DNA from 3 places in the Cupriavidus cauae genome. Region 1 is predicted to be linked to each of the others. Evidence: predicted binding sites of a transcription regulator. Region 1 holds the regulator's gene; each other region holds the start of a gene.
What was found. The regulator HrcA, encoded in region 1, represses chaperone genes, less so after heat shock. The targets are predictions, from matches to a motif close to TTAGCACTCNNNNNNNNNGAGTGCTAA.
Positions count from the first base shown of each region.

Region 2: groES (co-chaperone GroES) is a predicted target of HrcA. The motif match lies at 3,150-3,176, and genes of this name have one in related genera.
Region 3: rpoH (RNA polymerase sigma factor RpoH) is a predicted target of HrcA. The motif match lies at 4,269-4,295, and genes of this name have one in related genera.

Region 1 covers NZ_CP080293.1:2,002,101-2,007,640, reverse strand. The annotation lists gene hemH (ferrochelatase) at 1-887, opposite strand, end outside; gene hrcA (heat-inducible transcriptional repressor HrcA) at 952-1,989, opposite strand; gene KZ686_RS09000 (NAD kinase) at 2,092-3,009, shown strand; gene recN (DNA repair protein RecN) at 3,072-4,793, shown strand; gene KZ686_RS08990 (hypothetical protein) at 4,877-5,368, shown strand.
Region 2 covers NZ_CP080293.1:3,353,194-3,358,733, reverse strand. The annotation lists gene KZ686_RS14930 (alpha-amylase family protein) at 1-1,349, shown strand, start outside; gene KZ686_RS14925 (sensory rhodopsin transducer) at 1,417-1,803, shown strand; gene KZ686_RS14920 (TIGR03885 family FMN-dependent LLM class oxidoreductase) at 1,904-2,881, shown strand; gene groES (co-chaperone GroES) at 3,278-3,568, shown strand; gene groL (chaperonin GroEL) at 3,677-5,320, shown strand.
Region 3 covers NZ_CP080293.1:1,243,328-1,248,867, forward strand. The annotation lists gene puuE (allantoinase PuuE) at 1-264, opposite strand, end outside; gene KZ686_RS05595 (aspartate/glutamate racemase family protein) at 317-1,051, opposite strand; gene KZ686_RS05600 (NCS1 family nucleobase:cation symporter-1) at 1,128-2,633, opposite strand; gene rpoH (RNA polymerase sigma factor RpoH) at 3,242-4,138, opposite strand; gene KZ686_RS05610 (pirin family protein) at 4,520-5,395, shown strand; gene ybiB (DNA-binding protein YbiB) at 5,475-5,540, opposite strand, start outside.

The DNA.
Region 1 (5,540 bases):
TCGGCCGGAAAGCCCGGGCAGAACACGTCGACCCGCGCGGTACCGACCTTGCCAAGCTCGGTCAGCGTCGGCGCGGTATAGGGCTGCAGCCACTCGGCCTTGCCGAAGCGCGACTGGAACGTGACCTGGTACTGGCCGGGCTGCAGACCCAGCGCCTCGCCCAGCATGCGGCCGGTCTTCAGGCATTCGCAGTGATACGGATCGCCCAATTCCAGCGTGCGCCGCGGCACGCCATGGAAGGACAGGATCAGGCGGTCGCCGCGCGCGAAATCGGGCGCGCCGTGCTGGGCCCAATAGGCGCCGACCTGCTGGTGCAGCGCGCCCAGGTAGGCCGGATGATCGTGGAAATGCTTGACCAGCCGAAGCTCGGGCTGGTTGCGCCATTCGCCGAGCACGCGGAACAGCTCGTCGAAGGCGGTCGCGGTGGTGGTGCCGGAATACTGCGGGTACATCGGCAGCGCCAGGATGCGCTCGCAGCCCTGGCGCCGCAGCGCCTCCATCACGGATGGGATCGACGGGTTGCCGTAGCGCATCGCGCAGGCCACCGTCACGTCGTGTCCCTGCTGCGCCAGCAACTGCTGCAGCGCATGCGCCTGCCGTTCGGTGTGGACCAGCAGCGGCGAGCCGGTCCGGTGCGCCTCGCGCAGCCAGATCGATTCGTACTTGAGCGCCGACGCGCGCGAGCGCAGCGGCAGGATCAGCCCGTACAGCACCGGCAGCCAGGCGGCGCGCGGAATCTCCACCACGCGCGGATCGGACAGGAACTGCTTCAGATAGCGGCCGACCGCCTTGGGGGTCGGCTCGTCGGGCGTGCCCAGATTGATCAGCAGGATCGCCGTGCGGGGCGCCTGCCCATGCCGATAGGCCGGTTCTGCGGTAAAGGTCATAGGGATTCCGGTATCGCTGGGGCGCGAAGGCCGCCCTGCGCGTGGCGGCCCGCCCTGGCCGCCATCAGTTCTGGCTGCTCAGCGCGCTCGACAGCAGCCGCGCGGTGATATCGACGATCGGGATCACCCGGTCATAGGCCATCCGCGTCGGGCCGATCACGCCCAGCGTGCCGACGATCTGGCCGTCGACCTCGTACGGCGCGGTGATCACCGCCATGTCCTCGAGCGGCACCAGCCGGCTCTCGCCGCCGATGAAGATCTGCACGCCCTCGGCATGGCTGGACACATCGAGCAGCTGCAGCAGGCTGGTCTTGTGCTCGAACACGTCGAACAGCCGGCGCAGCTTGTCCATGCTCGAGGCCAGGTCCTCGACCTCGAGCAGCTTGCGTTCGCCCGAGATATAGACCTGGTCGTCCTCGTCGGCCATCGCGCTGCTGCCGGCCTCGACCGCGGCCTGCATCAGTTCGGACATGTCGATGCGCAGCGCCTTCAGTTCGTCGCGCAGCCGCTCCCGCACCGTGTCGAAGCGCATGCCGGCGTAATGCGTGTTGATGAAATTGGCCGCCTCGACCAGCTGCGACGCGCTGTAGGGCAGCTCGGTCTGGATGATGCGGTTCTGCACGTCCCCTTCGGGCGTCACGATGATCAGCAGGATGCGCTTGTCGGACAGCCGCATGAATTCGATCTGCCGGAACGCCTGCGCGCGGCGCGGGGTCATCACCACGCCGGCGAACTGCGACAGGTTCGACAGCGTGCGCGCGGCGGTGGTGATCATCCGCTGCGGGCTCTGTTCCTGCGCGCCGAGTTCGCCCTGGATCAGCCCGGCCAGCTTGGTGCGGTCGAACTGGCTGTCGAGCGGCTGGGCCGTCAGCATGGTGTCGACGAACAACCGGTAGCCGCGCGGGGTCGGAATGCGCCCCGCCGACGTGTGCGGGCTGGCAATGAAGCCCATCTCCTCCAGGTCCGACATCACGTTGCGGATTGTCGCCGGCGACAGGTCCAGTCCCGAGTACTTCGACAGCGTACGCGAGCCGACCGGCTGCCCTTCGGCGATGTAGCGCTCGATCAGGGTCTTGAGAAGGGTTTTCGCTCGTTCGTCCATGGTGTCCCGATTTTACGCAAGTTTTGCGCGCCGGGGCTCGCGCTGGCACTCGCCCCCCGCCCCGTGCTGACAATGGTCACGGCGGTATGGTCTAATCCGGGCATGTCTGCACACCCCAAGTCCGGCGCCGCGCACGCGCCCTTTCGCACGGTCGCCCTGGTCGGCAGGTATTCGACCGCGGGCATCGAGGGCCCGCTCGAGGAACTGGCGGCCTGCATCCTGCGCAACGGCCAGGACGTGGTGTTCGAACGCGAGACGGCGCTGGCGACCGGCCTGACCGACTACCCCGCGCTGTCCGCCGAAGAGATCGGCCGGCAGGCCGACGTCGCCGTGGTGCTCGGCGGCGACGGCACGCTGCTCGGCATCGCGCGCCAGCTGGCCGGCTTCTCGGTGCCCCTGATCGGCGTCAACCACGGCCGCCTCGGCTTCATGACGGACATCCCGCTGGAGGATGTGCAATCGGTGCTGCCGGCCATGCTCAGCGGCCACTACGAGCCCGAGAACCGCATGCTGCTCGAATCGCGCGTGATCCGCGACGAGGGCGTGATCTTCTCCGCGCTGGCCCTGAACGACGTGGTGGTCAATCGCTCGGGCATCTCCGGCATGGTCGAGCTGGCGGTCTCGGTGGACGGCTACTTCATGTACAACCAGCGTTCGGACGGCCTGATCGTGTCGACGCCGACCGGCTCGACCGCCTATGCGCTGTCGGCCGGCGGGCCGATCCTGCATCCGACGCTGTCCGGACTGGTGCTGGTGCCGATCGCCCCGCATGCGCTGTCGAACCGGCCGATCGTGCTGCCGCACGACGCCGAGGTGTCGATCGAGGTCGCCACCGCCCGCGATGCCAGCGTCAACTTCGACATGCAGTCGCTGACCTCGCTGCTGCCCGGCGACCGCATCGTCGTGCGCCGCTCGGCCAGGACCATCAACCTGCTTCACCCGGTCGGCTACAACTACTACGCCACGCTGCGCAAGAAGCTGCACTGGCACGAGTACCCGACCGAAGACAACCGGCTCTGAGCGCCAGCGCGCGCCGCCGGTCCCGATCCCTCCCAAGTCACCGCCGCCTTCCGTCTCCCAAGATGCTGCGCAGCCTGTCCATCCGCGATTTCGTCATCGTCGACACGCTCGACCTCGACTTCACCGCCGGCTTTACCGTGTTCACCGGCGAGACCGGTGCCGGCAAGTCGATCCTGATCGATGCGCTCGCGCTGGTGCTCGGCGAGCGCGCCGATGCCGGCGTGGTGCGCGAGGGCGCGGCGCGCGCCAGCGTCAGCGCCACCTTCTCCACGCACCCCGCGCTGGACGCCTGGCTCAACGAGCAGGCGCTGGCCGAGGACGACGGCAACGTGCTGCTGCGCCGGGTCGTCGATGCCAACGGCCGCAGCAAGGCCTTCATCAACGGCAACGCCGCCACGCTCGCGCAGCTGCGCGAGGTCGGCGACCAGCTGGTCGACATCCACGGACAGCACGCCCACCAACTGCTGCTGCGGCCGGACGCGCAGCGGCTGCTGCTCGACGCGCACGCGGGCCTGACCGCGCAAGCCGCCGCGGTGGCCGAGGCCTGGCGCACCTGGCGGGCCTGCGTGCGCCAGCGCGAGGCCGTCGAACAGCAGTCGCGCGAGATGCAGCTCGAACGCGAGCGGCTCGAGTGGCAGGTCGGCGAGCTCGACAAGCTGGCGCCGCAGGCCGGCGAATGGGAAGCGATCCAGGGCGAGCACAAGCGCCTGTCGCATGCGGCCAATCTGCTCGAGGGCGGCCGCGCCGCGCTCGATGCGCTGTCGGAGGCCGACGGCGCGGTGCTGTCGGCGCTCAATGAGATGGCGCACCGGCTGCGCCAGCTGGCCGAGGTCGACCCCGCGCTCGCCGATGTGGTGACCGCGCTCGAAGCGGCCGAGGTGCAGGCCGAGGAAGCGGCCCACTCGCTGACCCGCTACGTCGACCGGCTCGAGCTCGATCCCGAGCGGCTGCAGGTAGTCGAGGAGCGGATGCAGGCCCTGCACACCGCCGCGCGCAAGTTCCGCGTGCCGCCCGAACAGTTGCCCGAGGAACTGCTGGCGCGCCGCCAGCAGCTCGACGACCTGCAGGCCGCGCAGGACCTGAACAAGATCACCGCGCGCGAGGCGGCGGCCCGCGCCGCCTACCTGACCATCGCGCGCCATCTGAGCGACAGCCGCCGCGAGGCCGCCGAGCGGCTGTCGGCGGCGGTCACCGAGGCGATGCAGGGCCTGTCGATGGCCGGTGGCAGCTTCACCGTCGCGCTGCACCCGCTCGAGGAAGGCGCCAGCCACGGGCTCGAACAGGTCGAGTTCCTGGTGGCCGGCCATGCGGGGGTCAGCGCCCGGCCGCTGGCCAAGGTCGCGTCGGGCGGGGAACTGGCGCGGATCAGCCTGGCGATCTCGGTGATCACCAGCGAGGCCGCGCCGACGCCGACGCTGATCTTCGACGAGGTCGATACCGGCATCGGCGGCGCGGTCGCCGAGGTGGTCGGCCGCCGGCTGCAGGAGCTTGGTCGCGCGCGCCAGGTCCTGTGCGTGACCCACCTGCCCCAGGTCGCCGCGCAGGCCGGCACGCACCTGCTGGTCAGCAAGGAGACCGTCGGCGATGGCGGCGAGGCCGTGACGCGCTCGCAGATCCGCGTGCTCGACGCCGCCGGCCGCGTGGTCGAGACCGCGCGCATGCTGGGCGGCGCGACGGTGACCGCCACCACGCTGCAACACGCCGAGGAGATGCTGGCGCAGGGCGCGCGCGGCGTGCCGGCGGCGGCCAGGGAGGGCCGGCGCGCACGCCGGGCGGCGAGCTGAGCCGGTCGCGGCGTCCGGCGCCCCGGACCACCGACGAACACGATCCCATCGCACCACAAACCGCATCAACCACAGGAAACCCCATGTTCTTCGCCAAGCCGCCCTCGCCCCTCGACGACCCGTCCGGCACGACCGGCTCCGCCGACGCGGGCCGCCGCCCGGTGAGCCGCCCTGCGCGCCGCGCCACGCGCCGCCTGACGCTCGCGGTGGCCCTGTGCGGCCTGGCGCTGGCAGCCGCCTGCAGCTCGAAGCCCGCCACCCCGCCGCCGGGCGCCATCACCGACGACCGCGCGGTCGGCGACATCCTGGTCCGCTTCACGCCGCCGGCCGTCGATACCTCGCTGCAGGCCGGCGAACTGCTGGCCCAGGCCAAGGGACCGATCCGCTTCGTGGTCAAGCGCCCGATGTCCGGCGGCACCTGGCTGGTCACCGCGATCTCGCCGTCGCCGGAGGCCACCATCGAGCAGGCGGTCACCACGCTGCGCGCGCTGCCGCGCATCGAGGCGGCCGAGGCGGACCGCCGCCTGACGCCCAGCCGGCCCAAGCCGACCGGGCGCGACATGCCGGCGAACTGAAAACCGGGCGACGGCTGCCGTCAACCGGATCGGGAAAGCGGCCAGGCAGGCGGACCACGCAGGCGGCTCGAGGCAGCCGATCGAGCAAGGCGAAACCGCCCCGGACGTCACCCCGATAGCGTGCGCTGTCGGACGAGCGCCGATTGCCCGCCCGCATTCCCCCAACTATCTT
Region 2 (5,540 bases), 1.4 Mb from region 1:
GCGTGATGGTGGAACTGGTGGCGCACCACACGTCCGATCAGCATCGCTGGTTCCAGGAGGCGCGGCGCGACCGCAATTCGCCGTACCGCGACTACTACGTCTGGGCCGACGAGCCGGAGGAGACCCACGTCAAGCCGATCTTCCCGACCGTCGAGGACAGCGTCTGGACCTGGGACGAGGAGGCGGGGCAATACTACCGGCACGCCTTTTATTCGCATCAGCCCGATCTCAATATCGCCAACCCGGCCGTGCGCGCCGAGATCGAGGACATCATGTCGTTCTGGCTGCGGCTGGGCGTCTCGGGATTCCGCATCGACGCGGCGGGACACATGATCGACGGGGCGAAGGAAGCGGACCCGCGCGACGACGGCTTCTGGCTGCTGAACGACCTGCGCGCGTTCGCGACGCTGCGTCGTTCCGACGCGGTGCTGCTCGGCGAGGTCGACGTGCCGGCCGAGGACTACGCGCGCTACTTCGGCAAGGGCCATCGCCTGACGCTGGTGTCCAACTTCTTCCTGAACAACTTCCTGTTCCTGGCGCTGGCGCGCGAGCGCGCCGAGCCGATCGAGCGCGCGCTGCGCGAGCAGCCCGACCCGCCCGAGCGCGCGCAATACGCGGTATGGGTGCGCAATCACGACGAGCTCGACCTGGAGCGGCTCAGCGAGGCCGAGCGGGAAGAGGTGATGCAGCGCTTCGCGCCGGACGAGGACATGCGCGTCTACAACCGCGGCATCCGCCGCCGGCTGCCGCCGATGCTCGATGGCGACCAGCGCCGCATCGCGCAGGTCCATGCGCTGCTGTTCTCTCTGCCGGGCACGCCGATCCTGCGCTACGGCGAGGAGATCGGCATGGGGGAGGATCTGTCGCAAAAGGAACGCCACGCGGTGCGCACCGCGATGCAATGGTCCGACGAGGTCAATGGCGGCTTCTCGCCCGCCGATCCCGACTCGCTGCCGGTGCCGGTGATCCGCGAGGGGCCGTTCGCCTACGACAAGGTCAATATCTACGAGCAAACGCTGCGCGACGATTCGTTGCTGGCCAGGACGGGCAAGATGATCCGCGCGCGCCTCGGCATGCCGGAGATCGGTTACGGGGAATGCACGGTGATGGACGTGGGCTGCCCGGCGGTGCTGGCGCTGCGGCACGAACTGGATGGACAGGTGGTCTTCACCTTCGCCAATCTGTCGGGCCAGGACGTCGAGGTGGGGCTGCCCGATGTCGAGGTCGGCGAGCTGCGCGACATGCTGGTCGACGGCCCGTATCCGCCGCAGCAGAACGGGGCCCATGCGCTGAAGCTGCGTGCCTACGGCTATCGCTGGCTGCGGCAGCGGCCGTGCTTTGCGCCGTGATCGTCGACACGGTGGACGGCCTGGACACTGCCAATCCCGCCACTGGCGAACAACAAAGGAGAAACCGATGGAAGCGATCGGACAACGGCGCTGGGTGATTGCCGAAGGCTATCTGCCGCCGACCGACCCGGCCGCGAGCCGGCAATTGAACAGCCACGAGGCGGCCTGCCTGCTCAATACCGGCGATACCGAGGCCAATGTCACCGTGACGATCTTCTATGCCGACCGCGAGCCCGTGGGCCCCTACCGGCTGACGGTACCGGCTCGCCGCACGCTGCATCTGCGCTTCAACGATCTGCGCGACCCCGAGCCGATCCCCGAGGACACCGACTACGCCAGCGTGATCGAGTCCGACGTGCCGATCGTCGTGCAGCACACCCGGCTCGATTCGCGCCAGGCCGCGCTGGCGCTGATGACCACGCTGGCGTATCCGGTTCCGGCAGCGGCCGGCTGACGGCCACTGCCGGCCACTGTCGTTCACCTGACGACCAGAACACGACCAGAACACGACCGGAAGACGGCCGGCCCATCCCCATCCCGCCCAGGAGTCCGCCATGCCCTTGATCGGCTATCACGCCTCGCACGAACAGTTCTCGCCGGGCGATCTGCTGCGCTACGCGCGCGCCGCGCAGCTGGCCGGCTTTACCGCGCTCAGCAGCTCCGACCACTTCCATCCGTGGAGCGAGCGGCAAGGGGAGAGCGGCCATTCCTGGTCCTGGCTCGGCGCCGCGATGGCGACCGTCGATCTGCCCACCGGCGTGGTCGCGTGCCCGTTCGGCCGCTACCACCCGGCCGTGGTCGCGCAGGCCGCGGCGACGCTGGAGGCCATGTTTCCGGGCCGCTTCTGGATCGCGCTGGGCACCGGCGAGGCGCTGAACGAACACATCACCGGCCGGCCGTGGCCGTCCAAGGCCGAGCGGCAGGCCATGCTGACCGAATCGGTGGACGCGATGCGCGCGCTGTGGCGCGGCGAGGAGGTGACGCACCACGGCAGCATCGTGGTCGATCGCGCGCGGCTCTATACGCTGCCGCAGCGTCCGCCGCCGATCTTCGCCGCGGCGCTGACCGCGCAGACCGCGCGCTGGGCGGGGCAGTGGGCCGACGGCCTGATCACGATCTCGGCCCCACGCGAGACCATGCGCGCTGTGATCGATGCCTTCCGCGAGGGCGGCGGCGAGGCCAAGCCGGTCCATATCCAGGCCAAGATCGCCTATGCCGACCCCACCCAGGGCGACGAGGCGGCCCGCCGAATGGCCTACGAACAGTGGCGCACCAATGTGTTCGACAGCGAAACGGCGGCGAACCTGGCGACCCCCGCCGAATTCGATGCCCGCGCCCGTACGGTGTCGCCGGACGACATCGAGCGCGCGGTCCGCATCTCCTGCGACGCCGCGCAACAGGCGGCCTGGCTGGCCGAGGACCTGGCCATGGGCGCCGACGCGGTCTTCCTGCACAACGTCTGCGGCAACCAGCAGGCCTGGATCGACGCCTGCGCGCAGACGGTCTTGCCTCAGCTGCGGGGCGGGGCCTGAGCCTTCCGTGTCTCCCCCCGCGACGGCGAGGCCCAGTGTCTCGGCTCGAAAGGCGACAATCGCCGGGTCGCCGCTTGCAGGGGGGACGACGGTAGAGGGAGATCGACTCCCCGGGCGACATCCGCCTGAAAAAATACTGGCCGCACAATATAAGAGACAATGCCCGTCCGGCCTTGCCCGGCGCGGGGCCGCGACGTTTTTCCTTCCTTTCTGCGGGTAAACCCGTATTCAGACCTCGTCTTGAAAACCCGAAACCCCGTCCCTATAATTAGCACTCGCCGGGTGCGAGTGCTAACAGCGTGCTGTAGCCTGCATCCGGTGTCCGATTTCAAGGGTCTCCGCACTCCCGCGGTGGCCACTTTGCAAATAAATGCTCACTTGTACTAAGGAGTCCGTATGAATCTGCGTCCTTTGCACGACCGCGTGATCGTCAAGCGTCTGGACAACGAAACCAAGACCGCTTCCGGCATCGTGATTCCCGACAATGCTGCCGAGAAGCCCGATCAGGGTGAAGTGCTGGCCGTCGGCCCGGGCAAGAAGGATGACAAGGGCGCCTCGATCGCCCTCGACGTCAAGGTGGGTGACCGCGTCCTGTTCGGCAAGTACGCCGGCCAGAGCGTGAAGGTGGATGGCCAGGAACTGCTGGTCATGCGCGAAGAAGACATCATGGCGGTCATCAACAAGTGATGTCGCTGTCCGGGCGCCGCGCGTCCGGAACCCCTGGGCGCCTCGGTTCCGCCGCGGCGGCAATCGCGCCCGGGACATTTCCCGTACAGAATTCTGGAGATCTAGAACATGGCAGCTAAAGACGTAGTGTTCGGCGACAGCGCTCGCCACAAGATGGTCGAAGGCGTGAACATCCTGGCCAACGCGGTCAAGGTGACCCTGGGTCCGAAGGGCCGCAACGTGGTGCTCGAGCGCAGCTTCGGCGGCCCGACCGTGACCAAGGACGGTGTGTCGGTCGCCAAGGAAATCGAGCTGAAGGACAAGCTGCAGAACATGGGCGCCCAGATGGTCAAGGAAGTCGCTTCCAAGACCAGCGACAACGCCGGTGACGGCACCACCACCGCGACCGTGCTGGCCCAGTCGATCGTGCGCGAAGGCATGAAGTACGTTGCCGCCGGCATGAACCCGATGGACCTGAAGCGCGGCATCGACAAGGCCGTTGGTTCGGCTGTCGAAGAGCTCAAGAAGCTGAGCAAGCCGACCACGACCAGCAAGGAAATCGCCCAGGTTGGCGCGATCTCGGCCAACAGCGACGAAGTGATCGGCAAGCTGATCGCCGAAGCGATGGACAAGGTCGGCAAGGAAGGCGTGATCACCGTCGAGGACGGCAAGTCGCTGGCCGATGAGCTGGAAGTCGTCGAGGGCATGCAGTTCGACCGCGGCTACCTGTCGCCGTACTTCATCAACAACCCGGACAAGCAAGTCGTCCAGCTCGACAACCCGTTCGTGCTGCTGTTCGACAAGAAGATCTCGAACATCCGCGATCTGCTGCCGGTGCTGGAGCAAGTGGCCAAGTCGAGCCGTCCGCTGCTGATCATCGCCGAAGACGTCGAAGGCGAAGCGCTGGCGACCCTGGTGGTCAACAATATCCGTGGCATCCTGAAGACCGCCGCCGTCAAGGCGCCTGGATTCGGCGACCGCCGCAAGGCCATGCTGGAAGACATCGCCATCCTGACCGGCGGTACCGTGATCGCCGAGGAAGTCGGCCTGACGCTGGAAAAGGCGACCCTGCAAGACCTGGGTCAAGCCAAGCGTGTCGAGATCGGCAAGGAAAACACCATCATCATCGACGGTGCCGGTGACGCCGCCGCGATCGAAGGCCGTGTCAAGCAGATCCGTGCCCAGATCGAGGAAGCGACCTCGGACTACGACCGCGAAAAGCTGCAAGAGCGCGTGGCCAAGCTGGCCGGCGGTGTTGCGGTGATCAAGGTCGGTGCCGCCACCGAAGTCGAAATGAAGGAAAAGAAGGCACGCGTCGAAGACGCGCTGCACGCCACCCGCGCTGCCGTTGAAGAAGGCATCGTCCCGGGCGGCGGCGTGGCCCTGCTGCGTGCCCGCGCTGCGATCTCGAGCCTGACCGGCGACAACGCCGACCAGAACGCCGGCATCAAGATCGTGCTGCGCGCGATGGAAGAGCCGCTGCGCCAGATCGTGCTGAACGCAGGCGAAGAAGCTTCGGTCGTCGTGGCCAAGGTCATCGAAGGCAAGGGCAACTTCGGCTACAACGCCGCCAGCGGCGAGTACGGCGACCTGGTCGAGATGGGCGTGCTGGATCCGACCAAGGTGACCCGCACCGCGCTGCAGAACGCCGCTTCGGTCGCGTCGCTGATGCTGACCACCGACTGCGCGATCGCCGAAACGCCGAAGGAAGAGTCGGCGCCGGCAATGCCGGGCGGCATGGGTGGCATGGGCGGCATGGACGGCATGATGTAATCACGCCGGCTGTCGGCTTCGGCCGACTGCCCTGACTGCCGAGACGGCGCGAGTCGTCGCTTCAGTCGAAACCCCCGCGGGTGCAAGCCCGTGGGGGTTTTTGTTTTGGGGCTTCCTTCCTTGCCGGGGCAGAGCGTATGGGGCGGTCGGAATGGCTGACGGGTGCGGGATTATCGGGGGCTCTTCCCTGTCCCCAACCCGAGAGAAGGCCGCGAGAACC
Region 3 (5,540 bases), 760 kb from region 1:
GATGCTCTCCATGCTCATGTGGCGGTCGGGGTAGGCCGCCGCGCCGACGATCTCGGAGAGGAACTGCTCGGACGCCGCGTCGCCATGCAGCACGCAGTTCTCGCCGCCTTCCTCGTAATTGAGCACGAACTGCAGCGCCACGCGCGCGCCGCCCGGCCAGTGAGCATGCGGCGGCCGCGCGCCGTAGCCGATCAGGTCGCGGGGATAGGGTTGGCCGGCATCGGCACCGGCCGGCGAGCGGGAAGCAGTGAGCGGAGTGGACATGATCTGCGGTATGCGGAAATCGATGAAGGCGGTAAGCGATGAAGGCCGCGCCTCAATTGATCGCGAACGGTGCCAGCATGCCGGCGTAGGCCTTCGGCAAGGGCCTGGCCCAGTCGCCGCGCTTGCTGGTGCGCAGCCGGATCGCGACCAGCGACTCGACCATCTTGACCGCCGACACCACGCCGTCGATGACCGGCGCGCCGATCGCCTCGGATATCTCCTCGCACAGGTCGGTCATGCCGGCGCAGCCGAGCACGATGCAGTCGCTGCGGTCCTGCGCCAGCGCCTGGCGGCACGACTCGGTGATGATGCGGCGCGCGTCGGAGCCTGGCCGCTCGAGCTCCAGCACCGGCAGATCGCAGGCGTGCACGTTGCGGCAGAACCGTTCCATGCCGTAGCGCTCGGCCAGATGCCACGCGATATTGCAGGTGCGCGCCAGCGTGGTGACGACGCTGAAGCTGGTGCCGATCAGGCTGGCCATGTGCATGGCGGCCTCGGCGATGCCGATCACCGGCCCGCGCGCCATCTCCCGTGCCGCGTACAGCCCCGGATCGCCGAAGCAGGCGATCACGTAGCCGTCGACGCCGTCGGCCTCGCCCAGCCGGATCTCCTCGAGGATGCCCGGCACCGACAGCGCCTCGTCATAGTGGCTCTCGATGGAAGCGGGTCCCATGCGTGGGCTGACCGCAATGATGCGCGTGTCGGGCGAGGCCACGGTGCGGGCGCACTGGCCGATCTTGTCGGTCATGCTTTGCGTGGTATTGGGATTGATGATCTTCAGCTTCATGGCAAACGTCGGGTGGTCGGATCGTCGGGGTCGTGGAGTCGTCGAGGTCGTCGTGGCGTCGGGTCGTTGTGGCCGGTCAGGCGGCCGCGAAGAAATGCGGCATCATGCGGCGCGCCAGCACGCGGTACAGCACCAGCGCAATGCCCATGCCGATGAACCAGCTGTAGTTGGCCAGGCCCTGCCAGGCCGGCACCACCACGCACAGGATCGGGATGATCGCGGCCGGGATCATGGTGGCGATCGCCACCGGGTTGTAGCCGCGGGTGTACCAGTACTTGCCCTGCGGGCGCATCGTGTACAGGTCGTCGACGTCGACCTGCTGGCGGCGCACCAGGTAGTAGTCGGAGATCAGGATGCCGAACAGCGGCCCGATGAAGGCGCCCAGCACGTCCAGCGTGTAGTGGATGACCTGCGGGTTGTTGTACAGATTCCAGGGCGTGATGAAGATCGAGCCGACCGCGGCGATCATGCCGCCGGTGCGCCAGCTGATGTGCCTGGGCGAGACGTTGGAGAAGTCGAACGCCGGCGAGACGAAGTTGGCGACGATGTTGATGCCGATGGTGGCGGTCATGAAGGTCAGCGCGCCCAGCACCATCGCGAAGGTGCTGTCGATATGGCTGACGGTCTCGACCGGATCGGTGATCAGCTTGCCGAACACCGGCAGCGTGGCCGAGGTGGTGATCACGGTCAGCAGGGAGAAGCCGAGGAAGTTGATCGGCAGCCCCCAGAAGTTGCCCTTGCGGACCGCGCCGAAGTTCTTCGCGTAGCGGGAGAAGTCACCGAAATTCAGCATCGGGCCGGAGAAGTACGAGACCACCAGCGCGATCGCGGTCAGCATCACCGGCACCGCTTCCCAGCCGCTGTACTTGACGAAGCTCAGCGTGAAGCTGACGTTGCTCCAGCCTGCCTTGTTCACCAGCCAGATCGCCAGCAGGATCATCACCACATAGACCGCGGGGCCGGCCCAGTCGATGAACTTGCGGATGGTTTCCATGCCGGTCCAGAACACCAGGGCCTGCAGCACCCACAGCGTCATGAACGCGGCCCAGCCCAGGGTCGACAGTCCGGCGAAGCCATGCAGCTTGACGTCGGCATAGGGCGCCAGCGACGGGAAGAAATGCAGCGCCAGGATCAGGAAGGCCGAGGAGGCCAGATAGGTCTGGATGCCGTACCACGCCACCGCGATCAGGCCGCGGATCACCGCCGGGATATTGGCGCCGAGCACGCCGAACGAGGCCCGGCAGATCACCGGATACGGCGTGCCGGTGACCTGGCTGGGCTTGGCCACCAGGTTGCAGAAGAACTGCACGATGACGATGCCGACCAGCAGCGCCACCAGCACCTGCCAGCTTGTCAGGCCCAAGGCGAACAGGCTGCCGGCCGTGATATAGCCGCCGACGCTGTGCACGTCCGACATCCAGAAGGCGAAGATGTTGTAGGTGCTCCAGGTCTGCTTCTTCAGCGGCGCCAGGTCTTCGTTGGTCAGGCGCTCGTCGTACGACGGCTTGATCAGCGCGTTGCCATGGTGGACGGACGCGCTGTCCTGCAGCTCGGCGGCGGCAGGCGCGGTGGTGTGCATCATGCTTGTCTCCTCAAGGCGATGCCATGCGGTGGCCGGCGCGCGGGCGCGCCGGGCGGGCGGTGTGGATCGAATGGATCGGGAATCCGCTCTCAGGATTTGTTTGTAGACAAGATTGTCTACAAAATCGTTTGTAGTTGTGTACGGATTTGTAGATCACGCCTTGGTGATTGTCAACATCACGGCGGGCGGATGCGGGCAAACCCCGAGGAGGAGGAGGCGCGTGGGGGCGGGGCGGGGAGGCGCAGGTGGCGTTGGCGGCCTCGGGAGCGGTGGCAGGAGGCGCCGTCAGGAGGCGGTGGTGGCGCGAGGCGGCGTCGGAAGGCGGTGGCGGAAAGGGGTGGCGAGAGGCGGCGTCGGAAGGCGGTGGCGGAAAGGGGTGGCGAGAGGCGGCGTCGGAAGGCGGTGGCCGAAAGGGGTGGCGAGAGGCGGTGGCGAGGGGCGATGGCGAGGGGCGGTGGCGAGGGGCGATGGCGATGGGCGATGGCGAGGGGCGGTGCGGGAGGCAAAGGAAAAGGGCCGGGTCCTTGCGGAACCCGGCCCTTCACCCCGCCGTCCCCGCGTATGCGGGGGCCCGGCGGCTTACGGCTTGCTGCTTGCCTCGGCGTCCATCATGCGAAGGCCTGCAGCGCGCCCTTCATCTTCTTCATCGCGGCGGACTCGATCTGGCGGATCCGCTCGGCCGAAACGCCGAACTCGTCGGCCAGCTCATGCAGCGTGGCGCCGCCCGAGCCGTCGTCGTTGACCTGCAGCCAGCGCGCCTCGATGATGCGGCGGCTGCGCGGATCGAGCTTGGTGAGCGCCTGCTCCAGGCCTTCCACCTGCATCCGGTCCTGGCGCTTGGCCTCGAGCACGCGGGTCGGCTCGTTGTGGTTGTCGGCCAGGTAGGCGATCGGAGCGAACTCCTCCTCGCCGTCGTCGACCTGGCCTTCCAGCGCCAGATCGCCGCCCGACAGACGGGTTTCCATCTCCATCACTTCTTCCGGCTTGACGTTCAGCTCGCGCGCGACCGCGTCGATCTCGTCCGGCGTGAAGGTATGGGCGCTTTGCTTGTGGCTGCGCAGGTTGAAGAACAGCTTGCGCTGGGCCTTGGTCGTCGCGACCTTGACCATGCGCCAGTTGCGCAGCACGTACTCGTGGATCTCCGCCTTGATCCAGTGGATCGCGTACGACACCAGGCGCACGCCCTGGTCCGGGTCGAAGCGCTTGACGGCCTTCATCAGGCCGATATTGCCTTCCTGGATCAGGTCCGCGTGCGGCAGGCCGTAGCCCAGGTACTGGCGCGCGATCGATACGACCAGGCGCAGGTGCGACATCACCAGCCGGCGGGCGGCCTCGACCGAGTCGTGGTCGCGCAGCTCGCGCGCGAGCCGCTGCTCCTCCTCGGCGGTGAGCATCGGAATACGGTGGACAGCCTGGATATAGCTGTCGAGATTGCCCAGCCCGGCGGGCAGGGTCAGGGCCATGCTGTTGGCGCGCTGGGGCACCATCGGCAGGGTGTTGTTCATGGTGATCGAATCGGCAGACAGGACTGCGTTCACTCAGGGCTCCTTTCGCATCCGGCGGGCGGCGTGCCCGCGTGTCGGAAGCATCAACGGCGTCGTCGCCGGCGCTTCCCACACTGCAATGCAACGCATATTAGCACTCCAGCCGGGTGAGTGCTAATTGGAGTCCGGTCCGCCGTGATAGTTCCAGAGTATCGGAGAAAATATTCCATAGCGGTTTAGGCTCGCCGGAAGGCCTCCTGCGTAACGTCGGCGGGCGCGGACATGAGTTCGTTAGAGCGTCGGCTCCGCTGCCGGTTCTGCTGCAGGGTCCATGCCATGGAGCCGCAGGGGCTACACTTGCCAGCACTGCCTCGATCCGCTCACGTCTCTGGAGTGTCAGTCATGTCCGCCATTGAACATTTGTTGAAACCGCATGTAAGAGATATCGGCGACTTCTCGGTGCGGCGTGTGCTGCCCTCCGCCGCCGCCCAGACCGTGGGGCCGTTCATCTTCTTCGACCATATGGGTCCGGTCGAACTGCCGCCCGGCCACGGTATGGATGTGCGCCCTCATCCGCATATTGGCCTTGCCACCGTGACCTATCTGTTCGAAGGCGAAATCGTCCATCGCGACAGCGTCGGCAGCGAACAGACGATCCGGCCTGGCGACGTCAACTGGATGACCGCCGGCAGCGGCATCGTCCATTCGGAGCGCTCGCCCCAGGCCGCCCGGGACGCCGGCCCGCGCCTGCACGGCATCCAGACCTGGGTCGCGCTGCCGCGCGAGCATGAGACCGTCGCGCCGTCGTTCTTCCACCATCCGGCGGCGACGCTGCCGCAACTGGTCCATGGCGGCGCCCGCATCACGGTGATCGCCGGCGATGCCTTCGGCGCGCGCTCGCCGGTGCAGGTGTTCAGCCGCACGCTCTATGCGGCGCTGGAACTGGACGCCGGCGCCAGCCTGGCGATTCCGCCCGAGCACGAACAGCGCGGCCTGTATCTGGTCGACGGCGCCGCCGCGATCGACGGCACCGCGCTGCCGGCCGAGCATCTGGCAGTGCTGACGCCGGGCGCCGAGGCCACGGTCACCGCGCTGGAGCCGTCGCGGCTGATGCTGCTCGGCGGCGAACCGGTGGACGGCCGGCGGCATATCTTCTGGAATTTCGTCGCCAGCAGCCGCGAGGCGATCGAGGAAGCGGCGCGGCGCTGGGAGAACGACGAATTCCCGCACGTGCCGGGCGAGACCGAACGGATTCCGCTGCCGCCGCGGCGGGTTTGAAAGGCGGGCGTCGTGGTTTGCGCCCTTCTCCCGCGGGCGAGAGAGGGGCGGGGAGAGGGGGGGAGTGGGAAAGGCCTTGCTACAGCGGGCTGACCCAGCTGACCCGCGCGCTCTCCCGCAGGCAGCCGCGGATCGTCTCGATCTG